Regions from separate parts of the Terribacillus saccharophilus genome, predicted to be linked through region 1. Evidence: riboswitches for the same ligand, from Rfam matches in the RefSeq annotation. Region 1 holds a riboswitch; each other region holds the start of a gene.
The links. Region 1 has a riboswitch for S-adenosylmethionine ahead of GZ22_RS03460 (LLM class flavin-dependent oxidoreductase). Riboswitches for the same ligand answer to the same signal wherever they lie in the genome.
Positions count from the first base shown of each region.

Region 2: it holds a riboswitch for S-adenosylmethionine, as region 1 does, so the genes downstream of both, GZ22_RS16155 (PLP-dependent aspartate aminotransferase family protein) here and GZ22_RS03460 (LLM class flavin-dependent oxidoreductase) in region 1, are expected to answer to the same signal.
Region 3: it holds a riboswitch for S-adenosylmethionine, as region 1 does, so the genes downstream of both, GZ22_RS12665 (ABC transporter permease) here and GZ22_RS03460 (LLM class flavin-dependent oxidoreductase) in region 1, are expected to answer to the same signal.
Region 4: it holds a riboswitch for S-adenosylmethionine, as region 1 does, so the genes downstream of both, GZ22_RS00320 (homoserine dehydrogenase) here and GZ22_RS03460 (LLM class flavin-dependent oxidoreductase) in region 1, are expected to answer to the same signal.

Region 1 is NZ_CP008876.1:663,053-666,180, reverse strand. Features, by position in the region: gene GZ22_RS03460 (LLM class flavin-dependent oxidoreductase) at 1-1,344, opposite strand, end outside; SAM riboswitch class I at 1,423-1,523, opposite strand; gene GZ22_RS03455 (DnaJ family domain-containing protein) at 1,536-1,907, opposite strand; gene GZ22_RS03450 (CAP domain-containing protein) at 1,978-2,823, opposite strand.
Region 2 is NZ_CP008876.1:3,252,264-3,255,391, reverse strand. Features, by position in the region: gene GZ22_RS16155 (PLP-dependent aspartate aminotransferase family protein) at 1-1,420, opposite strand, end outside; SAM riboswitch class I at 1,495-1,603, opposite strand; gene metX (homoserine O-acetyltransferase MetX) at 1,605-2,672, opposite strand; SAM riboswitch class I at 2,749-2,860, opposite strand.
Region 3 is NZ_CP008876.1:2,502,281-2,505,408, forward strand. Features, by position in the region: gene GZ22_RS12660 (amidohydrolase) at 1-670, opposite strand, end outside; SAM riboswitch class I at 1,035-1,141, shown strand; gene GZ22_RS12665 (ABC transporter permease) at 1,247-2,173, shown strand; gene GZ22_RS12670 (ABC transporter permease) at 2,174-3,112, shown strand; gene GZ22_RS12675 (ABC transporter ATP-binding protein) at 3,123-3,128, shown strand, end outside.
Region 4 is NZ_CP008876.1:60,190-63,317, forward strand. Features, by position in the region: gene GZ22_RS00310 (SDR family NAD(P)-dependent oxidoreductase) at 63-815, shown strand; gene GZ22_RS00315 (SDR family oxidoreductase) at 841-1,623, shown strand; SAM riboswitch class I at 1,731-1,827, shown strand; gene GZ22_RS00320 (homoserine dehydrogenase) at 1,911-3,038, shown strand; gene GZ22_RS00325 (NADPH-dependent FMN reductase) at 3,057-3,128, shown strand, end outside.

The DNA of each region.
Region 1 (3,128 bases):
TGCCGGATGTGCCGCAGCTAGATGCGGGTGTCCGTATAATTTCTCCCTGAATGTTCCTTCTGCATAATCTCTCTTATATAATCCTCGCTCCTGCAAGATAGGAACAACCAATTCGACAAAGTCATTCAAGTCTTTTGGTGTAATATAATGTGTCAGATTGAAGCCATCAACTCCGCTTCGCACAAAGAAATCCTCGATTTTGTCCGCCACCTGTTCCGGACTGCCGATAATAATATCCATTTCAGCTGGTTGACTGAATTTCTCTTGTATCTCTTTGACTGTAAATGGCTTCGCCGCATCCTTCGTCAGATAAGCAGCTCGCGATTGACCTTGTTCTGTGTGCTTGTATGTGAACAGCTCTTCTTCATTATCATAAGAAGCCAAGTCATAACCAGTCGAGCCGCCATATTGTGCCTTGGCAGCATCTGCGCTCCAATATTGCTTAACTTCCTTATATTTTGCAAGAGCTTTCTCTTCTGTTTCAGCCACGACAACATGCAGGAAAGTAAACGCCTTGATTTCATCACGGCTTCTGCCGTACGCCTCCGCCCGAGCTTTAATATCTTCGATGTAATAGTTGATTTTTTCTGGTGTAGGTCCGCCTACGAAGACACATTCAGCGTGTCTTGCTGCAAAATCACGGCCTTTTTCCGAAGTACCTGCTTGGTAAAGCACAGGTGTACGCTGCGGAGAAGGTTCACTCACATGCGGCCCTTCTACTGAGAAATATGTACCTTTATGTTTTATGCGGTGAACCTTTTCCGGATCCACTAGCACTCCTGTTTCCGTGTCAGAGATAACAGCATCTTCTTCCCAGCTATCCTCCAGCAGCTTATAAGAAACCTCGAGGAATTCATCAGCTATTTTATAACGCTCATCATGCTTCACCATCTTCTCCAGTCCAAAATTCTCGGCAGCGTTCGGTAAATAGGACGTAACGATATTCCAAGCAACACGCCCATTTGTCAGGTGATCAAGCGTCGAAAATTTTCGTGCATTATGAAATGGCTGTTCATAAGATGTACTGACAGTGACAGCGAAGGACAAATGCTTCGTCACAGCTGCCATGGCCGGAATAGCGAAGGCAGGATCATTAAGCGGCACCTGCACTCCATCACGCAGGGCAGCCTTTTCATCCCCTCCGTATGCGTCGTAAACACCAAGCACATCAGCAAAGAATACAGCGTCGAACTTCCCTTTTTCTAAGAGGCGTGCAAGCTCCATCCAGTATTCCAGCGATTTATATTCCCGATGCCTTCTGTTTTCCGGATGCTTCCATAAGCCATGGGCGTTATGATTAGCGGCTGTCATATCAAATGCTTGCAGGATAATTTGTTTCGTCATTGTTCTCCACTCCTCTTATTATGTAAAAAAAGCCTCTTCCGTTTTACAGAAGAGGCTCCTTATCCAAGGTAAATGCTCCTCTTATCTGCCAGACTATCGTCTGCTGGAATTGGCACAGTACATTTCTGCCTGCTGCCGAGGCTTCAAAGGGCCAGTCCCTCCACCTCTCGTGATAAGAAAATACTATTTAGTTATGTTAGTTTATGTTCAATTTGTTCCCGATATTGACTGAGAGTGCCTGGCGAATTTCGCTTAAGCTTCTGAAGCAGTGCTTCGTAGTGAATCTCTTTCTCGCTGATCCGCTTCCGGAAAGCTGCCCGCTCTGAGTCATCCGTACAAATACGCAGTAAATCGCGTAGTGCTACAATTTCTTTCTGCAGCTCCATTTCAGGCGGAATATAGCCAGCATTCTTGAGAATTTTGTAGCTCATCCGCATATCCTCCGGTACACCAGATAGATCTTCCAGCTCCAAAGGTTTTCCCGCTCCTGGAAGGTTACGGAACTCTCCATTGGCTTCAGCCTGCTTGATTCGTTCTTCTGCAAGCAGTGAAATCAGATCCATATAATCACTCCTACATACAAGAAAAGCAACCGATTATAATCGGTTGCTTCTCATTATACAATAATCTGAATTATTTACCAATGAATTGCTGTGTCCAGTAGTTACCGTTTTCTACATAACCTACACCGATATTAGTGTAATCAGGGTTAAGGATGTTCTCACGGTGTCCTTGGCTGTTCATCCATGCTTCAACGACTTCTTCTGGAGTCTTTTGTCCTTGAGCGATGTTTTCACCTGCAGTTTTATAAGAAATACCAAAAGATTTCATCATATCGAACGGAGAACCGTAAGTCGGGCTGTTGTGATCGAAGTAACCATTGTCAGCCATATCTTTGGATTTCGCACGTGCTACTTTGCTTAGTTCAGTATCAGCTTTCAAAGCTTTAAGACCAGCTTTTTCACGCTCTTTGTTAGTCAAGTCTACTACTTGCTGTTCGAAAGCACTTAGGCCTTCAGTAGCTTGCTTATCTTCTGTCTTCTTGCTGTCAGAAGCAGTTTCTTGTTTTTGTGCTGGAGCTTGAGCTTTTTGTTCAGTTGCTTGCTCTTCAGCTTTTTCTTCTTTTTGTGGAGCAGCTTTTTGCTCTTCTTTCTGAGCAGCTGGTGCTTTTGCTTCCTCTTGCTTAGGTTGTGCTTGAGCAGGAGTTTGTGCTTGCTCCTGTTGAGATGGCTGCTGAACATTGTATTTTGCTAGCAAGCTATCAGTATTGATGTGAATGTTATAAGCTGATAGATATTCATTCACCCATTTATTCAAATCTTCGATAGAAGAGAAAGATCCGCTTTTCACTACTTGTGCTACGTGCACTTGAGCTTCTTCTTTAGTTGGTTGTGCTGGTGCAGCATTTGCTGTTCCTGCCAAAGCGCCACCTGCTAGGATAGCTGTAGATAGTGTTGTTACTAATACTTTCTTGAACATGATGTTGCTCCTTTCGAGATGTGTGTTTTTTGATGCAGCAACATCATAGCATGGGTTTTTGTGTAATATTGCAGCCTAGAATTTCCAATAGGCACTCATTCCTGAGCAACACTAGTAAAAAGTCGGTTCTTATGCGAAATCGTACCCGCTTTATAAGCTATGAAACTAGCAATAAACAGCCGCCCTTCTATTTTTTGGATGTAATTTAGGATTGACACCTTTTTTTATTCCTAGTTTTTGTAACAATACCTCAGTTTTTGTAATCTATCTGTAAATTGACTTGCTGCTATTCCTTCTATATAATC
Region 2 (3,128 bases), 900 kb from region 1:
TTGGGCGCTGTTCCTTACTGCTCAAGCCTACTACTGCAATAGTTTTTTGACGGCCTGTCGCATCTGTCGCACTGCCGAGTGCTTCCCGGATAACGGCTTCATCATTGATGACGATTTTCCGTGATTCAGAACGGATTCCCGTCGCTTTTTCCAATGCTCTGTCCAAATCATGAATAAGATCATCCACTGACTCAATTCCAACAGACAAGCGTACCAATTCCTCTTTCACTCCCGTAGCAGCGAGCCCTTCTGCATCCAGCTGCAGATGTGTCGTTGATGCAGGATGTATAATCAATGATTTTGCATCTCCGACGTTGGCAACGTGTGACCAAAGTGCAACATTATTGATCAGTGTAGCACCAGCTTTTCTGCCACCCTTAATACCAAAATTAACAATGGAACCAGTACCAAATGGAAGTACTTTCTTTCCTAATTCATAGGATGGATGGCTGCTGAGTCCTGGATAAGCAACCCAATCAACTGCGGGATGCTGCTCAAGATAGTTCGCAAGCTTTTCTGCATTTTGGACGTGGCGTTCAACGCGCAAGTGCAAAGTCTCTAGCCCCTGAATCAGCTGCCATGCATTAAACGGACTAAGCGCAGCGCCTAAATCACGCAGTAATTGCACACGCAATTTTGTACTGAAAGCAAGGGTTCCGAAATCAAATGCATAGCGGATGCCATTGTAGCTCGGATCCGGCTCTGTAAATGTCGGAAATTTCGGTGAATTCCAATCAAACCTGCCTCCGTCAACAATCAATCCTCCAATAGAAGTACCATGACCGCCAATCCACTTCGTCGCACTGTGAACAACAATATCAGCACCTAATGTGATCGGTTTGCTCAAAATAGGTGTAGCAAATGTACTGTCAACGATTAGCGGAATACCCGCATCATGCGCCACTTCGGCTACGGCTTCCACGTCTAGTACATGCAGACTCGGGTTTCCGATAATCTCTGCAAATACAGCCTTCGTTTTGTCTGTAATCGCTGCACGGAAAGCTTCCGGATCAGTTGGGTCGACGAATTTTACGTTGATTCCATAACGCGGAAGTGTCGTTTGGAATAGATTATACGTTCCGCCATATAAGTTGGTCGCTGCTACGATTTCATCTCCAGCTGCAGCCAGATTTAGGATGCTGTAACTGATTGCTGCCATTCCAGAAGCAACTGCAACTGCTGCAACGCCGTCTTCCAGCAATGCAATCCGTTTTTCTAATACATCGACGGTAGGGTTACCAATACGGGAATAAATGTTACCTGGTTCATCCAATGCGAATAGACGCTCAGCATGATCTGTATCATGGAAAAGGTATGAAGTTGTTTGATAAAGCGGTACTGCTCTTGAACCTGTTGTCGGATCTGGTGCTTGACCACCGTGTAATGCTAATGTCTCTGCTTTATATACTTGATCTGTCATTTTGTCATTCCTCCAATTTTTATATAGATGAAAAAAGCAGCTTCCAGTAAGAAGCTGCTGCATAAGCATGAAACTTCTTATCTCTCAAACTCTTTGTTTGCTGGAAGTAGCACCTTCCAAGCATTGCTGCTTGCAGGTTGCCGGGCATCATAGGACCAGTCCCTCCGCCTCTCTTGATAAGTTATTATGAAATTTTCATAGGCTGCTGAAGCACCTCACGGATATGATGTCCCCATTTTTCAAATTCGAGCAGAAAGCCATCATGTCCATAAATTGTTTTAACGTCTATATGACGGGCACCCGGAACTGCCGCTGCAAAGCGTTCAATCTCTTCCGGCGGAAACAGCAGATCTCTGGAGAAGCCGAATGTCAGTACAATCGCTTTTATACTTTGAGCAGCAGACTGCCATCCTCCTCTTCCCCTTCCGATATCATGGCTGTTCATCGCTTCTAATAATGTCACGTAACAATTGGCATCAAAGCGATTGACGAGCTTCTCTCCTTGGTAGTTCAAATATGATTCCACTTCATAAGCTGCATCGTCCCTGCGGGAGGCAGCGCGACGGAAGCGTTCATTATATTGGTGATCAGAGCGGTAAGTAAGCATTCCTACCATCCTTGCAAGTCCGAGACCCGCAGCAGGTGGTTTATCTGCTGTGTAGTTACCATTGTTCCAATCGTGATCGGAAGTGATAGCTGTCTTGGCTAAGTGATTATAGGCAATTGCGTAATCACTTACATAAGGAGTTGCCGCCAAGGGGATCAGCACATCCATGAAATCTGGATACATGACACCCCATTCCAGTACTTGCATTCCTCCTAAAGATCCGCCGATCACAGCCCTTAAATGAGAGATTCCTAGCTTCTCCAATGCAAGGCGCTGAACCGAAACCATGTCACGGATCGTAATAGCAGGAAAAGCTGCCGCATACCTATCACCTGAAACTGGATCTGCCGATAAGGCACTTGTTGTGCCATTGCAGCCGCCCAGCACATTACATGTAATTATTTGATACCGGTCGGTGTCGATAAACCCTCCAGGCTTCAGCAATCCGCTCCACCAGCCTGGAACTGTACCATTACCAGCCGCAAGTTGATCTCCTGTCAGCGCATGGCAGATCAGCACCGTTTCTCCTGATTCGGGTCCGCTTCTTTCATAAGCTACTTCCACCTGTGAAAGGATTTCACCTGATTCAAGCTCGATATCCCCTATTAGAAGTTTTCCGGTTTGGTATGACTGTTGTGACCCCATGTTCCGTACACTTCCTCCCCTCAAAATAAAAAAACCACCCTGAGAGGACAGGGTGGCAATATGTACCGACATGTCTCTCTCATCTCTAAAGTGCATACGCACTTTCAGGAATTAGCACCTTATAAGCATTTCTGCTTGCAGGTTGCCGGGCATCGTCGGGCCAGTCCCTCCGCCTCTCTTGATAAGAGCTTGCTATTTATTTGTTAACAGGATTGTAGCATGGGTTAAAATATGAGTCAACTATAAATTCTGAAATTTCCATTTACGCTGTAAAATCCCCCAGAAATTTGGACGCCCCGCATCAGCTAATGCCAATGCGGGGCTAATAATGTAACTTTTCTATTGTAAGTAGAGGATACCTAATACATCCTCTTGCCGCGGTACTTGTTCCACATGGTAGTTTACACTTAAACGATGCAATCCCTACCTCTATTGCATCCTCACGGCTCCTAGGCC
Region 3 (3,128 bases), 1.6 Mb from region 1:
CAATATCATCCGCACGGTGGGCATGGACGCGAAGAGGGATTTCTTTATTCAATACCTTTTCGATATGTTCTAATCCAAGGTTTCTAGCTGCTTTACCAGCTTTGCGATCTTCCATATATGTTTGTGCCTCAATAAATTTTTCACGAAGAATGGCTGCGATTCCCATTCTGGTTGTCGGCATTCTTCCTTTATCACCGTGGAACCGTTTTGGATTTTCACCTGTTGCTGCTTTTAGACCAGAAGGATTGCGAATGACCATGTCATCCACGATTGTCCCAGTCGTCTTTAACACACACATTTCCCCGCCAATTACATTGGCACTTCCAGGCATCACTTGGACTGTCGTAACACCTGACCGTCTCGCATCTTCAAATCCTCTATCCAGTGGGTTTATCCCATCAATTGCGCGCACCTGTGGCGTGGCTGCAGCGCTCGTTTCATTAAAGTCATGTCCTTCTTTTCCTATTCCTTCTTCATGTACACCTAAATGGGTATGTACATCAATTAATCCTGGAGTAAAGTATGTACCGCTAGCATCAATGATTTCATATCCATCTGGAATGGTGTCTTTTCCTATGGAAGTGAACTTTCCATGCTGTATTAAAATTGTTGTATTCTTGAATGTCTTACCTGTGCCGTCTACTCCAGATACATTTGTTATGGCTTTCATTGGTTTACCTCCAAAAGTTATAAAATATTATCTCTTTTCTGAAAACTAGAATTGGGATCCTGTCTGTTCTCGATTCCTTATAACGATAGTAAGGCATCTCACAAATGTTGTAAATGTAATTCAACCTCATTGCTGGTAGACATTTTATTTGGGTGACTCTTATAAGCAGTTAAATTTAGGAGCTGCTCTGCTAATTGTAAGCCTTGTAAAAACGAATTGTGCATCGTATTCTTCCTTCAAATTACATGTCTACTATTTGTATGGGTTTATAGGTAATAGGAACCAAAAATGTAAGATGATATTGACAGTGATTCTTACAAAAGATAGAATTCGATGTGTAATTTTAACAATTTTATATGATTATTTCTTATCCAGAGAGGTGGAGGGACATGGCCCTGCGAAACCTCAGCAACAGGTCTTTTAAGGACACTGTGCTACATCCATCGGGAATTAATTCTCGAGAGATAAGATGAATAGAGGGTACCTCTCGACGCATCTTTGTCGGGAGGTACTTTTTTTTGTTGGGAGGTGAGCAACAGAAGATTGCTAGATACATAAGGAGGGAGAATTAGAAATATGTATGTCGTCAAAAGACTAGGAATGATGCTGCTGACGATATGGATCATTGTGACTGTTACGTTTGTCATCATGCATAGCATTCCAGGTGACCCATTCGCTTCGGATGCGAAAGCCTTATCACCTGATGTAGTAGAGAATATGCGAGCCAAATATAATTTGGATGAACCATTACTGACACAGTACGGACTTTACTTAAAAGATCTGCTGCTGCTCGACTTCGGGCCTTCGATCCAATCGAAGACGAGGGACGTGAATACACTCATTCAAGAGGGGTTTCTGCCTTCTGCAATGCTAGGAATACAGTCACTGCTTGCAGCGTTAGTCGGAGGTTTATTCCTTGGAATTGTAGCTGCATTATTCCAAAACCGCATGCTGGATTATGTTTCTATGTTCATCGCAATCATTGGAATTTCTGTACCTAGTTTCATTTTAGCGCCTCTATTGATTAAGTATTTAGCCGTAGATAGTGGGTTGCTTCCAGTTGCAGCGTGGGGGACATGGCAACACACAATCCTGCCTACATTCGCACTTGCTGTTGGGCCACTGGCGATTATTGCTAGATTCGTAAGAACAAGTATGCTGGAGGTCCTGAATCAGAATTATATGAAGACAGCTGAAGCTAAAGGTTTGTCAACCTTTGACATCGTTTTCAGGCATGGTATACGTAATGCGCTGATTCCAGTCATATCTTTCATTGGACCGCTATTTGCGGCAATCATCACAGGAACGTTTGTCATAGAAAAGATTTTCGCAATCCCGGGAATAGGTAAATATTTCGTGGATAGCATTTTCAATCGGGACTATCCGGTAATTCTTGGAACGACTATCTTTTATAGTGCAATCTTGATCATCACTCTGTTCGTCCTTGATTTCTGCTATAGACTGATAGATCCGAGAATAAAACTTTCAAGTGAGGCTGATTAAATGGAGCAACTGAATAAAAAGGCATTCCAGCCTCTTGATAGGAGCCGCTACTCGGATACAGCGCAGAACCGACAATACATAGGTCATAGAAAAGAGATCCTGCAAAAGTTAATTTCCAATAAGCTCGCCCTAATTGGAGCTGGTTTGTTGATCCTCATTATCGGGATGGCGATTATAGGACCTGTTTTACAGCCATATTCACCGAGTGAGCAGTCATTGACCGAAGGGAATTTAGCACCGTCATCTGAGCATTGGTTCGGGACAGATGATCTTGGTCGGGATGTTTGGGAACGTGTATGGGCTGGTGCTCGCATATCTCTAACGATCGGAATGGCCGCGGCAGTAATAGATTTATTGATTGGAATCTTAGTAGGCGGTATCGCAGGATATATGGCGGGCCGAAGCAGGTTCGGTGATCGCGTGGATAACCTTCTGATGCGTATCGTAGAGATTTTGTATGGTATTCCATACTTGCTAGTCGTAATCTTACTGATGGTTGTTATGAAACCGGGACTGCTAACGATGATCATTGCCCTGACATTAACCGGCTGGGTAGGAATGGCTCGCATTGTGAGAGGTCAGATTCTCCAATTGAAGCAGCAGGAGTATGTGATGGCTGCTGAAAAACTGGGAACGTCCCATGCACGTATCATTATGAAACACTTGCTGCCGAATATGATTGGCATCATCATTGTCAATCTTACTTTCACAGTACCGCAGGCAATCTTCGCCGAATCCTTTCTCAGCTTCCTAGGACTTGGTGTTCAGTCACCGACAGCGAGCTGGGGGACAATGGCGAATGATGCGCTGAGTGTCATCTTGAGTGGGCAATGGTGGAGATTATTCTTTCCTGCACTACTCATATCACTAACTATGCTTGCGTTCAATGCTTTTGGAGATGGGCTGCAGGATGCATTCGATCAACGGTCTAAGAAATAAGGGGGGCAACATGAGT
Region 4 (3,128 bases), 600 kb from region 1:
AGCTCTTACATGTAGAGTGGGTAAATTAACCTATTTATATCTATTAAAAGGGGGCTTTGCTTATGGGTAGGCATAAAGTAGCAGTCGTCACAGGCGGCGGCAGCGGTCTTGGGCAAGCAGCAGCATTAAGACTAGCAGAAGAAGGTGTCGCAATCAGCGTGGTTGACGTATCTGAGGTAGCTGGTCTGGAGACTGTTCGCTTAGTAGAAGAAAAAGGATCAAAAGCTATATTCGTAAAAGCTGATGTAAGCAAGGCAGAAGAAGTGAAGCATTATGTGGATAAAACGGTCGAGGCATTTGGGACCATTGATATGTTCTATAATAATGCAGGAATCTCCGGTCCTGGTGTGAAATTCGTGGACAACACAATTGAGCAGATCGATATGGTACTAGGAATCAACCTTAACGGTGCCCTTTACGGTCTTAAATATGTATTGGAAGTAATGCTTGCTAATGGCGGCGGTCGTATTGTCAATACATCATCCACAGCAGGTGTTGTCGGTCAGGCAACAGTTGGTACATATTCTGCAACGAAGCATGCGATGGTCGGTATTACGAAGACATTGGCTGCTGAGTATGCTGAGCAAGGAATTGTTGTGAATGCAATTGCTCCAGGTACTACAGAGACGCCGATGGTTCGTGAATACAAAGAGAAGAATCCAGATGCATTTAAAAATGCGACAGAACCGATTCCTCAGAAGCGTCTTGGCCAGCCAGAGGAAGTTGCAGAGCTTGTTACATTCCTATTGACTGGTAAAGCACCTTATATAAATGGTGTAGTTGTGCCGATTGATGGCGGATTTACTGCAATTTAACAAAAACATAAAAGGAGAGATTTCTATGAAACGTTTTGAAGATAAAGTAGTGTTGATTACAGGTGGCGGCTCCGGTTTAGGCCGTTCTGCAGCTTTGCAAGTAGCAAAAGAAGGTGCAAAGCTTTCCCTTGTTGATTTGAGTGAAAAAGGATTAGAAGAAACAAAGCAGGAAGTTCTTGCAGCAGTACCTGAAGCAGAGGTTCTTACAATTGTGGCAAACTGTGCAAATGAATCGGAAGTTGAGGCGTATGTAAAACAAACGGTTGATCAGTTTGGCAAGATCGATAGTTTCTTCAACAACGCTGGTGTAGAAGGAACACAGAATCTAACAGAAGAATATCCTGTAGATGAATTCGACCGCGTTGTAAATATCAACTTGAATGGTGTTTTCTACGGTATGCGTCACGTATTGAAAGTAATGAAGGAGCAAGGCCATGGTTCTGTAGTAAATACAGCTTCTGTAGGCGGTATCCGCGGAATCGGCAACCAGTCCGGCTATGCAGCAAGTAAGCATGGTGTGGTAGGTTTGACGAAGAACTCCGGTATTGAATACGGACAGTTCGGTGTTAGTATCAAAGCCATTGCACCAGGTGCTATCATGACGCCAATGGTTGAAGGCTCCCTTCGTCAAATCGGCGGAGATAACTGGGAAGAGGCAGGCAAGGAATTCGTCAGCGTTAACCCGATGAAACGTTTCGGTAAGCCAGAAGAAGTTGGTTATCTTGTTGCATTCCTTCTCTCTGATCAAGCAAACTTCATCAATGCTACTGTAGTGCCGATTGATGGCGGACAATCTTATAAATACTAATTTTTAGTAAGACAGCGCAGTTTTCTGCGCTGTCTTATTTATTAGAATTTTCTGTTGACGCGTTTTCTTATTCATGCTAAACTCCTTCATAACAAACACATACAAAACTCTTATCAAGAGCGGCGGAGGGACTGGCCCGATGATGCCCGGCAACCTGCAAGTGTAACTTTAACTTGTATAGGTGCTAATTCCTGTAGATGAGAGAAGACACAGTACGGTACATTCGTCTCCCTGTCCTCTCAGGGAGGCTTTTTTTATGCAGAAAATCATTCAAGGGGGTAAAACAGATGGCAGCAGTGAAGATTGGATTGATTGGATATGGCACAGTAGGAAGTGCTGTAGGGAGGACGATCCGCTCCCATCAGGAGAATCTGCAGACAATTTTCGGTAGGGAAGTACAAGTGGCAGGTGTCTTGGTGCGGGAGAAGCAGAAGTATGAACAGCAAGTAACGGACGCCTTGCTGACAGACGATGCAGCGGAGCTTTTCTCTATATCCGACCTTGATGTAATCATCGAAGCTAGTGTCGGTATTGAGCCAGCTTTTAGCTACTTGACTGAAGCAATCCATCATGGCTGTCATATTATCACAGCGAATAAAGAGCTAATTGCCTCACGGGGGGCGGAGCTCAAGCGCTTGGCAAAGGAAAAAGGTGTACGGTTGGAATATGAAGCAGCAGTCGCAGGCGGAGTTCCGGTGATTGGGACGCTGAAGCAGCTTCTCCATATCAACCACGTCGTTAAGGTAGAGGCGATTTTGAATGGCACATCCAATTTTATTCTAACGGAAATGTCCGATAAGGGACTGCCGTTTGAAGAAGCGCTGCAGCTTGCGCAGGAAGCGGGATTTGCAGAAGCTGATCCCGCCAATGACGTTGATGGCTGGGACGCTTTTTATAAACTGATGGTGCTGAGTGATTTGTTATTCGAAGATCAGCCGGACTGGGAGAAAGTTACACGAAAGGGAATCCGCTCAGTTTCCTCACAGGATATCCAAGCCGCTGCAAAACAAGGTTGGAAAATCAAGCATGTTGCGACGCTTGAAAACGCGGGCGGAGAAGTGACTGCATCTGTCGAACCGGTCATCTTAACGGCTGCACATCCTCTGTACAGCGTGGATGGAGTAGATAATGCTGTATGTGTGGAAGGTGACCTTGTTGGCAAACTGAAGCTTCAAGGACCAGGTGCCGGAGCCCTGCCGACGGCAAGCGCCATTGTCGAGGATTTAGCGAATCTTGTTCACCAGCGGAAGGAAATCGAAGTAAAGCGGGTAATCAAATTCACGGAGAAACATGAGGCAGTTCCTTTCGTTCATTTGCCGTCTGGTGAGACTATTCTTCTGCACAGAGAAAACGTTGAATCTGATAGCCATTATTATCGGGTTGCCGCGAGAACACCGGCAAAAGCAGAAGCCTAATACAGGAGGAGAGTTCGGATGACAATCTTATTGCTAAACGGAAGTTTGAATCCTGCATCCACTACTAAGAAGCTGTTGAAACAAGTGCAG